DNA from 3 places in the Sutcliffiella horikoshii genome. Region 1 is predicted to be linked to each of the others. Evidence: predicted binding sites of a transcription regulator. Region 1 holds the regulator's gene; each other region holds the start of a gene.
The links. The regulator Rex, encoded in region 1, represses fermentation and respiration genes when NADH is low (regulators of the CRP and FNR family bind a similar motif). The targets are predictions, from matches to a motif close to TTGTGAAATATTTCACAA.

Region 1 (4,277 bases):
AAATATTTAAACAAGCTCTTCCCATTCCTCCATCAAGGCAAAAAGCCTTTCCTGAAACGCTTCATTCGCAGTGTTCAGCTCCAGCACCTTCTCGTGATCTTGATAAACTTCAGGCAAGCAAAGCTCGCTTTCGTTATGCTCGATTTTCTGCTCAAGCTCTTCCATTTCTTTTTCAATTTCTTCCACACGGCGTTTGCGCTGGCGTTCCAGGCGCTTTGCTTCTTTTTCCTGTTCGTAACTCATTTTCTCAGGTGCGTCACTGGTTGCAGTTGAAGTGACCTTTGAACCTTTGGAACTCGCAGTCTCTGCTTCCAATCGCTCAAGCTCCAACGCTTCTTCTTTTTTCTCGACATAATAGTCGTAGTCCCCAAGGTACTCTGTAGCCCCTACCGTGCTCAGCTCATACACCTTCGTCGCCAGTCTATTAATAAAATAACGGTCATGCGAAACAAACAGAATCGTTCCGGGATAATCAATCAGAGCATTCTCGAGGATTTCTTTGCTATCTAGGTCCAAGTGGTTAGTAGGCTCATCCAAAATCAGCACGTTTGAGCGCTCCATCATCAGCTTGGAAAGGGCAAGCCGCGCTTTTTCGCCACCACTCAACGTGGATACAGGCTTCAGCACGTCATCGCCGGAAAATAGGAAGTTTCCTAGAACGGTCCGGATTTCTTTCTCCATTTTTTGAGGATATTCATCCCAAAGCTCCGCTAGAACGGTTTTGTTGGAAGTAAGGTCTGCCTGCTGCTGGTCGTAATAGCTGATCGACACATTGGCGCCAAAGGAAAAGCTGCCTTCAAGCGGCTTTAATTTTCCTACAAGCGTCTTTAATAAGGTAGACTTCCCAATCCCATTTGGGCCAACAAGTGCGACACTGTCGCCGCGGCTCATGGAAAAGTCGACATGGCGGAAGACAGGATTTGTATCATAGGAAACAGATAAATCTTTCGCCTTAAGGACATCGTTCCCGCTTTGACGGTCGATATCGAACATGATGGATGCAGACTTTTCGTCGCCTTTAGGACGGTCCATCACTTCCATCTTTTCGAGTTGCCTGCGACGGCTTTGGGCGCGTTTGGTAGTTGAGGCACGTGCCAGGTTCTTTGCTACAAAATCTTGCAGTTTGGCAATCTCGTCTTGCTGCTTCTCAAACATTTTCATCTCGCGCTCATACTGCTCGGCCTTCTGCTCTAGATACTTGCTGTAGTTTCCGATGAACTTAGCGGATTGCTTACGCGAAATCTCATAAACAATGTTGACGACCTTGTCCAAGAAATAGCGGTCATGGGAAACAATCAGCAGGGCACCAGGGTAGCCTTGGAGGTAGTTTTCCAGCCAGGAAAGGGTGTCGATGTCCAAGTGGTTGGTCGGCTCATCCAGAATGAGCAGGTCCGGCTTGGTCAAAAGTAGTTTCGCTAAGGCTAAACGTGTCCGTTGTCCGCCACTGAGCGTTTCAATTGGTGTTTCGTAATCGTACTCGGAAAAGCGGAGGCCGTGCAGGACGGAGCGGATATCTGCTTCATATTGAAAGCCGCCTTTTTGTTTGAAGGCTTCTTGCACTTCGTCATATTCTTTGAGAATGCGGGCGTATTGCGTCTCATCTTCAAAATAAGCGGGATCTCCCATTTTCGCTTCAAGGGTGCGCATTTGTGTTTCGAGTTCGCGCAGGCCGGTGAATACGGTCAACATCTCGTCCCAGATCGAGCGCTCAGTCTGTAAACCTGTGTCTTGAGCGAGATAGCCGATCGACACGCCTTTAGGTTTAATCAGGTCTCCTGAATCAAAGGAAAGCTGATTGGATATGATTTTTAATAGAGTGGATTTCCCTGCCCCGTTGCGTCCGACTAGGGCAATTCGATCTTTGGATTGTACTTCTAGTTTTATATTCGATAAAATAAGGTCAGCGCCGAAATATTTGGTCAGCTGATTTACCTGTAAAATAATCATCATCTTCACCTCGTGTAATTCTAGGTTAAGTGTATCTTTCTTTGGGGTTTACATCAAGATTTTGGGTATCTTGCTTTTGGTCGAGGGCTGGTTTTGGCCGAATCGCCCGTAAATCGGGATTATCGCCCGTAAATTTTTATTTTCGCCCGATTCCGGACAGGGCACAAAGGCAGGGTAAAATAGTATAGACATAGAAATGTAATCGTTTTCGTTCCATGTTAAAATAGAAAAGCAAACAGGTTCGACAAATGGGGGAGTAAAATGAATAACGAACAAATGAAAATTCCACAGGCAACGGCAAAGCGCCTGCCGTTATATTATCGTTTCATCCAGAATTTGCATTCGTCTGGCAAGCAGCGCGTGTCATCTGCGGAGCTTAGTGAAGCGGTAAAGGTAGACAGTGCCACGATCCGCCGGGACTTCAGTTACTTTGGTGCGTTGGGGAAAAAGGGATATGGATATAATGTTCAATATTTGTTAACTTTTTTCAGGAAAACGCTCGACCAAGACGAATTGACATATGTTACTCTAATAGGTGTAGGTAATTTAGGAACCGCCTTCCTACATTATAATTTTATGAAAAACAATAATACGAAAATAGTGATGGCCTTTGATGTGGACGAGTCCAAGATCGGCTCGGAAATCGGAGGAGTCCCTGTTTATCATTTAGACGATATTGAAGAGCAAATGCCAGAGAATGTTACGGTAGCCATCTTGACGGTTCCGGCTCCGGTAGCGCAGCCAATAGCGGATAGACTTGTAGAAAAGGGCGTAAAGGGCATACTGAACTTTACACCGGCCCGTATCAATGTTCCGGAAGAGATACGCATCCATCACATTGATTTAGCGGTGGAACTGCAGTCATTGGTATATTTTCTCAAGCACTATCCAAGCGAGTAAAAAAGATGTAGAATAAGAATATTTCGAGGAGGTGTCAAATATGGGTTCATTAGGAATGGGAAGCCTCTTACTTATTGTATTTGTAGCACTACTTATTTTCGGTCCAAGCAAGTTGCCTCAACTTGGGAAAGCAGCAGGTAACACGTTGCGCGAATTCAAAAACGCAACTAAAGGATTGGCCGATGACGACGACGCTAAAGAGAAAAAAGAAGAAACGAAGTAATGTAAGGATGAACATATATGCTAGATAGAGAAATGTCGGTGTATGACCATATAGGCGAGCTCCGAAAAAGAATCATCATCACAGCATCCTTCTTTTTCGTTTCGGCAATCGGCGGCTTCTTCTTGGCCGAACCGATCATTGTCTATTTACAGCAAACAGATGAAGCGAAAGAGCTGACGATGAACGCCTTTCGTATGACAGACCCCATCAAGATCTTTATGCAATTCGCCTTTCTAATTGCATTTATCATCACGTTCCCCGTCACCCTCTATCAGCTTTGGGCCTTCATCAGCCCGGGCTTGTTAGAAAAAGAACGGAGAGTAACGTTAAGCTATATACCAATTTCCATTTTCCTATTTTTAAGCGGACTAGCTTTCTCTTACTTCATTTTATTCCCGTTTGTCGTGGATTTCATGGGTAGACTAGCAGACCGATTGGAAATAAACCAGGTAATCGGAATCAACGAATACTTTCAATTCTTATTTCAGCTGACCCTACCGTTTGGGTTGCTATTTCAAATGCCAGTAATTGTGATGTTCTTAACAAGGCTGGGCCTAATTACACCAGACATGTTGGTGCAAATCCGTAAGTTCGCTTACTTTGCGCTGCTTGTAGTTGGTGGAATGATAACACCGCCAGAACTGATCTCACATTTGATGGTAACCGTCCCGCTGTTCATTCTATATGAAATCAGCATTGTGATTTCCCGCGTTTCTTATAGAAAAGCGCAGAAAGCGGCAGCGTTGATGGAGCAGGAAGAGAAGATGAATAATTAGATTAGATGACGCAGGCTCGTCCCTTTTTGAGAAGGGGGCGGGCTTGTTTTTGGATTGGAGGGGGCTGCGGCCGCGGAGGTAATTTTTTTTTGGGGCGTCGGGACAGGTGGCACGGGAGCGATGGACCGGATGGATCTGGTGGACTGGATCAGTGGGTCAAAGGGACAGATGACGGTGCAAATCGTGCAAAATGTCCGAAGATTTTCGAAAGTTGACCGAAGTTTCCCAAAATGTGACCAAAGATTTGGCGAAGTTGACCGAAGTTTTTCCGAATTTGTCCGAACGAAATTTTGAGGTGTCCCAAGGTCGTCCAGAGTTGACCAAACACCGACTTCAAATGTCCGAACATCCTGCTAAGAAACAAGGAAATTGTCCGAACACCTGAGCGAATTGACCGAACCCTCCCAGACACCCACCAAAACGAGTATTTC
Region 2 (4,277 bases), 640 kb from region 1:
GTTTTATGGATTTACCGGGATTAGTATTAGGAAAAGAGAAGAAGTAAAAGGGTAAGGGAGCAAATTAAAAAGAGCAAGCAGTCAACAGGGATGCTTGCTCTTTTTCTTTAGGGATAAAATAAATACAGTTGATTTCCGTTCCAGGCGCTTCGCTTGCCTGCGGGCGGTCCGTGAGCCTCCTCGGCTTGCGCCTGTGGGGTCTCACCTGTCCCTTCCTCCCGCGGGCGTCTGCGCGCCTTCCACTCCAATCAACAAAGAAGTTCCATTCAATGTAGGGTAAATAAAAAGCTCTCTCACTGAGTTAACTGTAAAACATAAACATTAAGTATTTATACTTTCCAGCTGTGAATTGGAGCAAATAGCGGAGACTCCAGCGGGGGAGTAACGGTAGGTTGAGACCCCGCAACGAAGTGAGGAGGCTCGAGCACCGTCCCGCGGAAAGCGAAGCTATTTGCGGAAAGGAACAGCGGCGATTAACCAATCATCTAAAATTTTAGATTTAAAAGTGTTTAATATTGCAGACGATCGATTTCTGCAAATAATGGTTTATTTTTATTATACAGCTCTCGGTAGAGGTGGTAATATTCTTCGTACATTGCTACATTTCGGACTGTAGGCAATACCTCATGCTTGATTGGAATGGAGGATTTTATGGCTTCAAGGGACTCCACTTCTCCAAGTGCAAACATCCCAAGCCAGGCAGCACCCCACGCAGTAGCATGTGTACTTTCCGGTAAAATGACAGTTTTGCGAAAAATATCTGCTGTCATCTGCACCCATAGAGGCGAACGCGCATAGCTACCGCTGACCATCAGCTTTTTAGTAGGATATTCTTTTTCGTGAAGGGTTTCATGAATCTCATACATATTGAAGATAACACTTTCCATCACGCTGCGAATCATGTCAGCACTTGTATGTGAAAGAGTGAGTCCCATCCACCCGCCCTTTGCTTTAGCGTTCCACTTTGGAGCACGTTCTCCATTCATGTATGGAAGAAAAAATAGCCCGTTAGCTCCTGCGCTGGAGGTTGCAGCAAGTGCTTCAAGGTCTGCCACTTCCACCGTTTCTTTTTTGGTTAAGGAAGAGAATTGTCTTGCTAGCCATTGCATTAAAATTGTACCATTGTTGGTTGCACCTCCAACGATACGACTTTCTTTCGTAAACGCATATTGAAAGGTACGTTGTTCAGTGTCAGTTGTTTTTTCAGAGGTGAATCTCCGAATAGCTCCACTGCTACCAATCGTTAAGGCAGTTTCTCCTTCCTCTGTGGCGCCGACACCGATATTGGCAAGCACACCGCCACTAGCCCCGATGATAATGGGGGTAGAAGTATGTAGAAGCAATTCTTTGGCAATGTGAGCGGTAAGGGGTCCCACTTGTGTTGTACACGGCAAGACTTTTGAGAGCTGAGACTCATTTATACCTGCTATGGCGAGTGCTTCCTCATCCCATTGGAGTGTATGAATGTTGAAAAGCCCTGTTGCAGAGGCAATAGAATAATCCACTTGCCACGTCCCACACCATTTGTATAAGATATATTCTTTTATAGTAACAAAGCGTGTTGCTTCATAATATGGCGTATATTGATTTTCTTTCATCCATACAAGCTTCACAAAAGGTGACATGGGATGAATGGGGGTTCCTGTTTGCTCATATAAGTCCTGTCCGTAAGACTCCTTCATGATGGCAGCCTGGGGATAGCTTCTTCCGTCAGCCCAAGTGATCATGGGGGAAATCGGTTCGTTTTTATCATTTATACAAATTAAACTGTGCATAGGGGCAGAAATGCTTAGCCCAATAATATCGTTTGGTGTGATTCTTAATTTGCTGATAGAAGTGGAGATGGCAAGACGTGCAGCACTCTCAATCTCCAAAGGGTTTTGTTCAGAGTAATTAGGCTTCGGACGGTAAGTAGAATAGGCATGCTCTGATTCAGAGACCACTTCTCCGTTTCTATTAAAAATGACAGACCTGGTCGTGGAGGTGCCAATATCCAATCCAATGACATAGTTGCTCATTATGTGCCACACCTCGCTTTATCGTAGTATCTTTATTTTAATCGTTGTGAGTAGTTAATATCAATCTGTTTGGAAAAGATAAGAATTATTTCAGTATAGGTATTGGGTAATGTGATTCTTGATGTTCTGTGGTTCTAAAGTCACGTTTGTTTGTAGTTGTGCACAGTCAGTTACCTTGATAGACGGGATATACACACGTTTATCCACATTATCAACAACATTCTGAAAATTTATCCACAAAATACTATTCATAATTGAATGATTTATTTATATTGATATAAAAGGTCTCACTATTTTGTGTAAGTTATTAACAAAATAAATATTGCGAACAATTTGTGAACTCCATTGTAAATGATGGTAAATGGTTGTATAGTAAAGATAGAAAGTAAGTGAAATACTTCACAAACTTTCTGAAGCAAAAGTAAGAGCTAGCCGGCTAAATTTTTTTACAGGTCATTGTGAAACACTTCACAAACTGAAATTCTAGGAGGAGTAAATCATGAAATGGTTACGTGGACCGAAAATGGCAATCCTTTGGACAGTTTTAAGAGTTTGGTTGGGGGTACAATGGCTAAAGGCCGGTTTGCCGAAAATAGGAACATTTGATGCAGAAGGATTTCTACATGGCGCCATTGCAAAAGCGGAAGGAGCACACCCGGCGGTACAAGGGTGGTACGCAGGATTTCTTGAGAATGTAGCATTGCCTAACGTTGGTTTGATCAACATATTAATCCCTTGGGGCGAGGTACTGGTGGGGATTGCACTCATACTTGGCTTAGCAACTTTGCCGGCACTTATAGGGGCAGCATTTATGAACTTGAACTTTCTTTTGGCCGGAACCGTCAGCACGAACCCTGTCCTCTATACTGCAGCAATATTACTGATTGCAGCAGGTACGGCAGCTACCTTCTATGGGCTGGATCGCTTTGTAGTGAAATATATAAAAGAAAAAATGGATGAACGCAAGATGAAACGTACCGGTGGAAACGGACGTAAGACAATGGATGGTGGCCATGCAGTAGCACATTGAATGTATGGGGTTGAATGGAAAAAGCGACGTGAGATGGTTCACGTTGCTTTTTTTAGTTGGGAAAAAATAAAAAGGGAATTATTGGATACGTGTAGAATAGGGTAGTAATAAAGGGGGCGGGGTTGATGATTTTTTGGATAGTAGTCTCTATTGTTGTTGTATCTTTTTTAGCATTCGGATATTGGTTAGATAGAAAAACAGATCGTTATAAATCCATGTCTGATAAGAAAGTTAAAGAAGGCATTGAATCGATTAAGGATGAAGCACAAAGGCAGGGTCCGGCTGATATTACAAAACATTTGGGCCCATGATTTGGCAGATGGCAGTTACCTGAGGGTAAGTGCTTTTTTGGGTGTGCCAGGCATGGCATCTATCTAGGTGGTGAAAGTCCACTGTGGGGGTACACATCGACCAACCACTAAGGAAGCGCAAGGTACTTACCGTGAGGTAAGGGCGGGAGGAAGCGTGGAATAAAATCTTGGCTCGACGAACAGAAATCTGATACTAAGGCTCTTCAAAGGGATGAGGCTCCTCAACAAGTCAAAGTCCAAAAGATGTGCGTAACTTTGTAGGGTAAATCAGGCGAGTAAAAGAGGAAAGATAGTTGTCTTACCCTGGGAGGTCTTGCGGATGTACCAAGGTACAGTCGAAAAAGGTTTGCCGCAAGAAGTCAGCCGAAGCCATAGTAGTGGAATTATTCCATGAAGGGCTGAACAATTTATAGTGTTTCGACACCACGAATGCGTAAGTGAAGTGTTCCGAATGTGTTAATGGTGAACGTATGAGCGTATCTCAGAGGATAACCAAAATGGAATAATCACTTACTACGTGAACGGATAGGAGAAACGAGTGTGGAACTTTTAGAACAAATACTAAGTAATCAAAACATGAATGAAGCTTACCTTCGTGTCTATAAAAACAAAGGTGCGAGTGGGGTCGACGGAATAACGGTCGATGAATTAAAGCAATATCTGAAAGAGCACAAAGACGAGCTGCGTCAGCGCATCAGAACAAGAAAATACCAACCACAAGCTGCCTTAAGAGTGGAAATCCCAAAAGAAAATGGCAAGATGCGCAAATTGGGAATACCAACAGTAGTGGATAGGGTAGTTCAACAAGCCATCCATCAAATACTCAGCCCGATATTTGAAAAGCAGTTCAGCGAATTTAGTTATGGCTTCAGACCCAAAAGAAGCTGTGAGATGGCAATTATTAAAAGCCTTGAATTT
Region 3 (4,277 bases), 1.8 Mb from region 1:
TATTTCCTGTTCCTATATGGACAATGACCTTTCCTCCAAAGAGCTTAGCGAAGAAATAATGACCCAATTCATGAATGATCGTCACGATAGGTAACACAAGAAAAAAAGAGAAGAAAAATTTCCACAGATCATTGAACCCGAACAATATAAACACTACCTTTCCCATGATGTAAAGAATAGAATTAAATAATGCTTACATACCCTAAATTCAACAATCAAACATGATTAGATGCAAGAAATTAAAATTAAACCAAATTACCCATTTCTAAAAAAAATCCCACACCAATATTATGAGTGTGGGTTTTTGAATTACTCTTAATAAGAGGTTTTTGATTTTATATTTTGCAAACAGCTGTCGAAAAATTCACTTGCTAACTTGTATTGTTGGCTTTCGAAATAGTATTTAGCCAACATCTCCGTATACTTAATGGTGTATCTTTCATTCCCGGCATTCTTAAAATAAGGGATTACTTCTTGTATGATATATGGCTCTAACTCTGAATCTTTATCTAATAAATAGATATGTGCGGTAAAGTGAATAATATATTCTGTTAAATCAATTTGTTTGGCCAATCTTAGCCCTTGTTCCGCCCATTCCCTTGAAAATTCAGTTTGGTCCAAAAAGTAATATTCTTCAACAAGGCCTAGGATGGAAAAAACACTTCTTTCTTCTTCTCTTTTTCGTTTTAATGATTCTAAATAATAAAAGATAGCTTCTTCTGATTGCTTCAAATATGACTTGATACAACCAAGATTGTGAAGTGCCATGGATTCCAAATAGGAATCTCCAATGTTTTCCCCTATATTTTTTGCAGAAAGATAATGCTTTTCAGCAAAGTCTTGTCGTTTGGAATGGTTGTAGTTGATGCCTAAAACGATATGACACTCAGCCGAACGTTTATTGTTGTAGAGACTTTGATAGAGGGAAAGGGCCTTTTCGGCGAAAAAGATGGATTCAAACGTATCACATGTTTTTAGTTTTGTTAATGAGACTTGATAATACAGTTCTGCTTTATCATCTTCAGAAATATAAGGTAGTTTTTCAGCCAAAGATAAGGCATTATCAAGTGCTAAGGTGGATTGTAAAAAATTATTCGTACGATAATAATAGATTCCTAATGTTTTATGGTGTATATACTCAACAGAGGGATTTATGCTAGTTGGTAAACTTCTAATTTGATCATATATCGACTCATATAGTTTTCTATCATTATTAAGGATAAAGTACTTAAGCTTCACCACGAGATAAAGTAAGTTTATGCTGGGATCAGATAAGACATTTTTAATATCAAACTCATCATTTAAGTATAAAAACTTTTCTCTTGCAGCCTTTTTATTCTGTAGTACGGTAAAATCATAAATTTCATATAATAGCTCTTCCACTGGTGTATTAAATTTAAGTCTTTCATGAACTTTTAGATTGTCTTCTTGTCCATTAGATAATTCTAAGGTGCCAACAATCCCATGATCTAGATTGTAATTGAGAGAGAATGTGTCCCTGGAAAGCCTATTAATATGATTTTTTAAATTCCTCATTAAATACACCCTTTGTGTGAATTATAAGAATATTTTACCACCTTCTTCTACATATTTATACAACATTCCGTCAGATTTTACTTTTTTTTCTACAATCTTTCTGTTATTGGCAAGAGTAAGCTATTGTTTGCTAACCTCGCCTTCTCTTCAATGGTTGTCACAAATTAGCCGAATCTTTGCCATAAAGATGTCATATTCAAGCGCTTTCCCCCTGTTTTGCTTCTTCGTTAAAGGGAATATACTAGAAAGAGAGTTTGCTTGGTGTTTATATTGTGAAGTATTGAGCAATCTATTGTATAATAAAAAGTGAACCTAGAAGATTGTAATTTTTGTTTGAAAAAGGAGTGGAGTATGGATGTTTGGGATGTTTGAATATGATCCGGTCTTATTAAGTCGAATTCTAACTGGAATTACATTGGCTGTTCACGTCATTTTCGCCACGGTCGGTGTGGGAGTTCCCCTTATGATAGCTTTGGCAGAGTGGATGGGAATAAAGAGAAATGATGAACATTATCGCCTGCTTGCAAGAAGATGGGCTCGTGGATTTGTCATAACCGTTGCGATCGGGGTAGTGACAGGAACTGCTATCGGTTTACAGTTGAGCTTACTTTGGCCAAACTTTATGCAGATGGCCGGCCATGTTATCAGTCTTCCATTGTTCATGGAAACCTTTGCGTTTTTCTTTGAAGCTATTTTCCTCGGCATCTACCTATATACGTGGGACCGATTTAAAAAGAAAATTTATCACTTTTTCATTTTGATTCCTGTAGCTCTCGGTGCAATGGCTTCAGGCTTCTTTATCACAACAGTAAATGGCTTTATGAATGCACCAAGAGGATTTGACCTTGAAAACGGCGTATTGACCAATATCCGTCCATTAGAAGCAATGTTCAATCCTGCAACTCCTACAAAGGTTGCTCACGTTTTATCATCGGCGTATTTAACAACAGCTTTTGTTCTAGCTGCCATTGCAGCCTTCGCGATACTTAAAGGAAAAGACCATGTTTATCATAAAAAAGCATTGCATCTTACGATGACAGCAGCTGCAATCTTTGCTATATCCACTGCTATCATTGGTGATTTTTCAGGTAAGTATCTAGCAAAATATCAACCTGAAAAACTTGCCGCAGCAGAATGGCATTTTGAGACTTCAACGGAAGCTCCGCTAATATTGGGTGGTGTACTTCAAGAAAATAATGAAGTGAAATATGCACTGGAAATTCCCTATGCCTTAAGTATCCTGGCTCACGGGACACCAGATGCAGAAGTAATCGGGTTAGAAGAGTTCCCAGAAGATGAGCTACCTCCATTAGTTGTCCATTACTTCTTTGATTTGATGGTGGGGATCGGGATGTTCCTAGCGTTTATTTCTATTCTGTATGTCTTGTTTGCAAAAGTTCGTAAATGGAATGAATGGAACAAACCTTTATTATGGGCGATAGTTGCCGGTGGACCGTTGTCCCTACTGGCAATAGAGATGGGCTGGTTCTTTGCAGAACTTGGCAGACAGCCATGGTTGCTTGTAGGTTATATGACGGTTGAACAAGGGGCAACGACTTCGGAACATGTTGATCTGATGATAGTCCTTTTTGTTCTACTTTACATCGTTCTTTGTACAACATGTGCCACAGTATTACGGAAAATGTTTAAAAATAACCCGGTGGAGAAAGAGCTTCACGACAGGGGCATGGAGTAAGGGGGATGACAAATGAGCTATGAAGTAATTGGGATCACTGTCCTGTGGACGTTTTTGTACGGTTATTTAATTGTAGCATCCATTGATTTTGGCGCAGGTTTCTTTAGTTATTACTCAACAATTACAAAGAAAAACCACCTAATCAACAAAGTGATTGTCCGTTACCTCTCCCCTGTTTGGGAGGTAACGAATGTATTTCTAGTATTCTTCTTCATCGGAATAGTAGGGTTCTTCCCTTCTACCGCCTATTATTATGGAACAACCCTTTTAGTACCGGGAAGTATCGCAATTGTGCTGTTGGCAATTCGAGGGTCCTACTACGCTTTTCATCATTATGGGGAAAAAGGAAACAACTTTTATCAAGCCTTATATGGAGCCACAGGTCTTTTAATACCTGCTTCCCTTTCTGTTGTGCTTACCATTTCAGAGGGTGGATTCATCTATAAATATGAAGATTCTGTATGGCTTGATTATGAAGCCCTATTCACCAGTTTCTACTCCTGGGCAGTGGTCATCCTGGCGTTAGTAAGTGTACTTTACATCTCGGCTTATTTCTTGGCATATTACGCTAAGACCGCTCAAGATGAAAAAGCCTTTGATGTATTAAGAAAGTATGCCTTAAATTGGAGTCTACCAACGATACTTGCCAGCGTTCTTGTATTTTTCGCTTTAAGCGATCATAACCCAGAACACTTTGATAAAATGTTGGAACTTTCCTGGATGTTCAGTCTTTCTTTCCTCTTTTTCATCGGAGCGGTTTATCTGATGTGGAAAAAGAAACATCTCGGTGTAGCCTTTATCTTGGTAATGCTCCAATTTGCAACGGCCTTCTTCGGTTACGGGGCATCTCATATGCCGTACCTGCTATATCCGTATCTGACCATCTATGATGGATTTACGAATGAGGCGATGGCGATAGCGTTGATTACAGCGTTCATTGCTGGATTGTTTTTGTTAATCCCTTCTTTGTATCTATTGATGCGACTGTTCTTATTTGACAACAAGTACGTACAAGGGAAAAAATAAGGGGGTAAACTCTGTGGAA

Region 2: K7887_RS04940 (DoxX family membrane protein) is a predicted target of Rex. The motif match lies at 2,475-2,492, and genes of this name have one in related genera.
Region 3: K7887_RS10615 (cytochrome ubiquinol oxidase subunit I) is a predicted target of Rex. The motif match lies at 1,807-1,824, and genes of this name have one in related genera.

The regions. Positions count from the first base shown of each region.
Region 1 is NZ_CP082918.1:311,990-316,266, forward strand. Features, by position in the region: gene K7887_RS01725 (ABC-F family ATP-binding cassette domain-containing protein) at 7-1,947, opposite strand; gene K7887_RS01730 (redox-sensing transcriptional repressor Rex) at 2,209-2,847, shown strand; gene K7887_RS01735 (twin-arginine translocase TatA/TatE family subunit) at 2,888-3,070, shown strand; gene tatC (twin-arginine translocase subunit TatC) at 3,088-3,846, shown strand; gene K7887_RS22920 (hypothetical protein) at 3,936-4,061, shown strand.
Region 2 is NZ_CP082918.1:952,031-956,307, forward strand. Features, by position in the region: gene nhaC (Na+/H+ antiporter NhaC) at 1-55, shown strand, start outside; gene K7887_RS04935 (gluconokinase) at 510-2,018, opposite strand; gene K7887_RS04940 (DoxX family membrane protein) at 2,518-3,048, shown strand; gene K7887_RS04945 (hypothetical protein) at 3,174-3,359, shown strand; gene ltrA (group II intron reverse transcriptase/maturase) at 3,900-4,277, shown strand, end outside.
Region 3 is NZ_CP082918.1:2,079,609-2,083,885, forward strand. Features, by position in the region: gene K7887_RS10605 (site-2 protease family protein) at 1-154, opposite strand, end outside; gene K7887_RS10610 (tetratricopeptide repeat protein) at 316-1,536, opposite strand; gene K7887_RS10615 (cytochrome ubiquinol oxidase subunit I) at 1,901-3,232, shown strand; gene K7887_RS10620 (cytochrome d ubiquinol oxidase subunit II) at 3,245-4,258, shown strand; gene cydS (cytochrome bd oxidase small subunit CydS family protein) at 4,272-4,277, shown strand, end outside.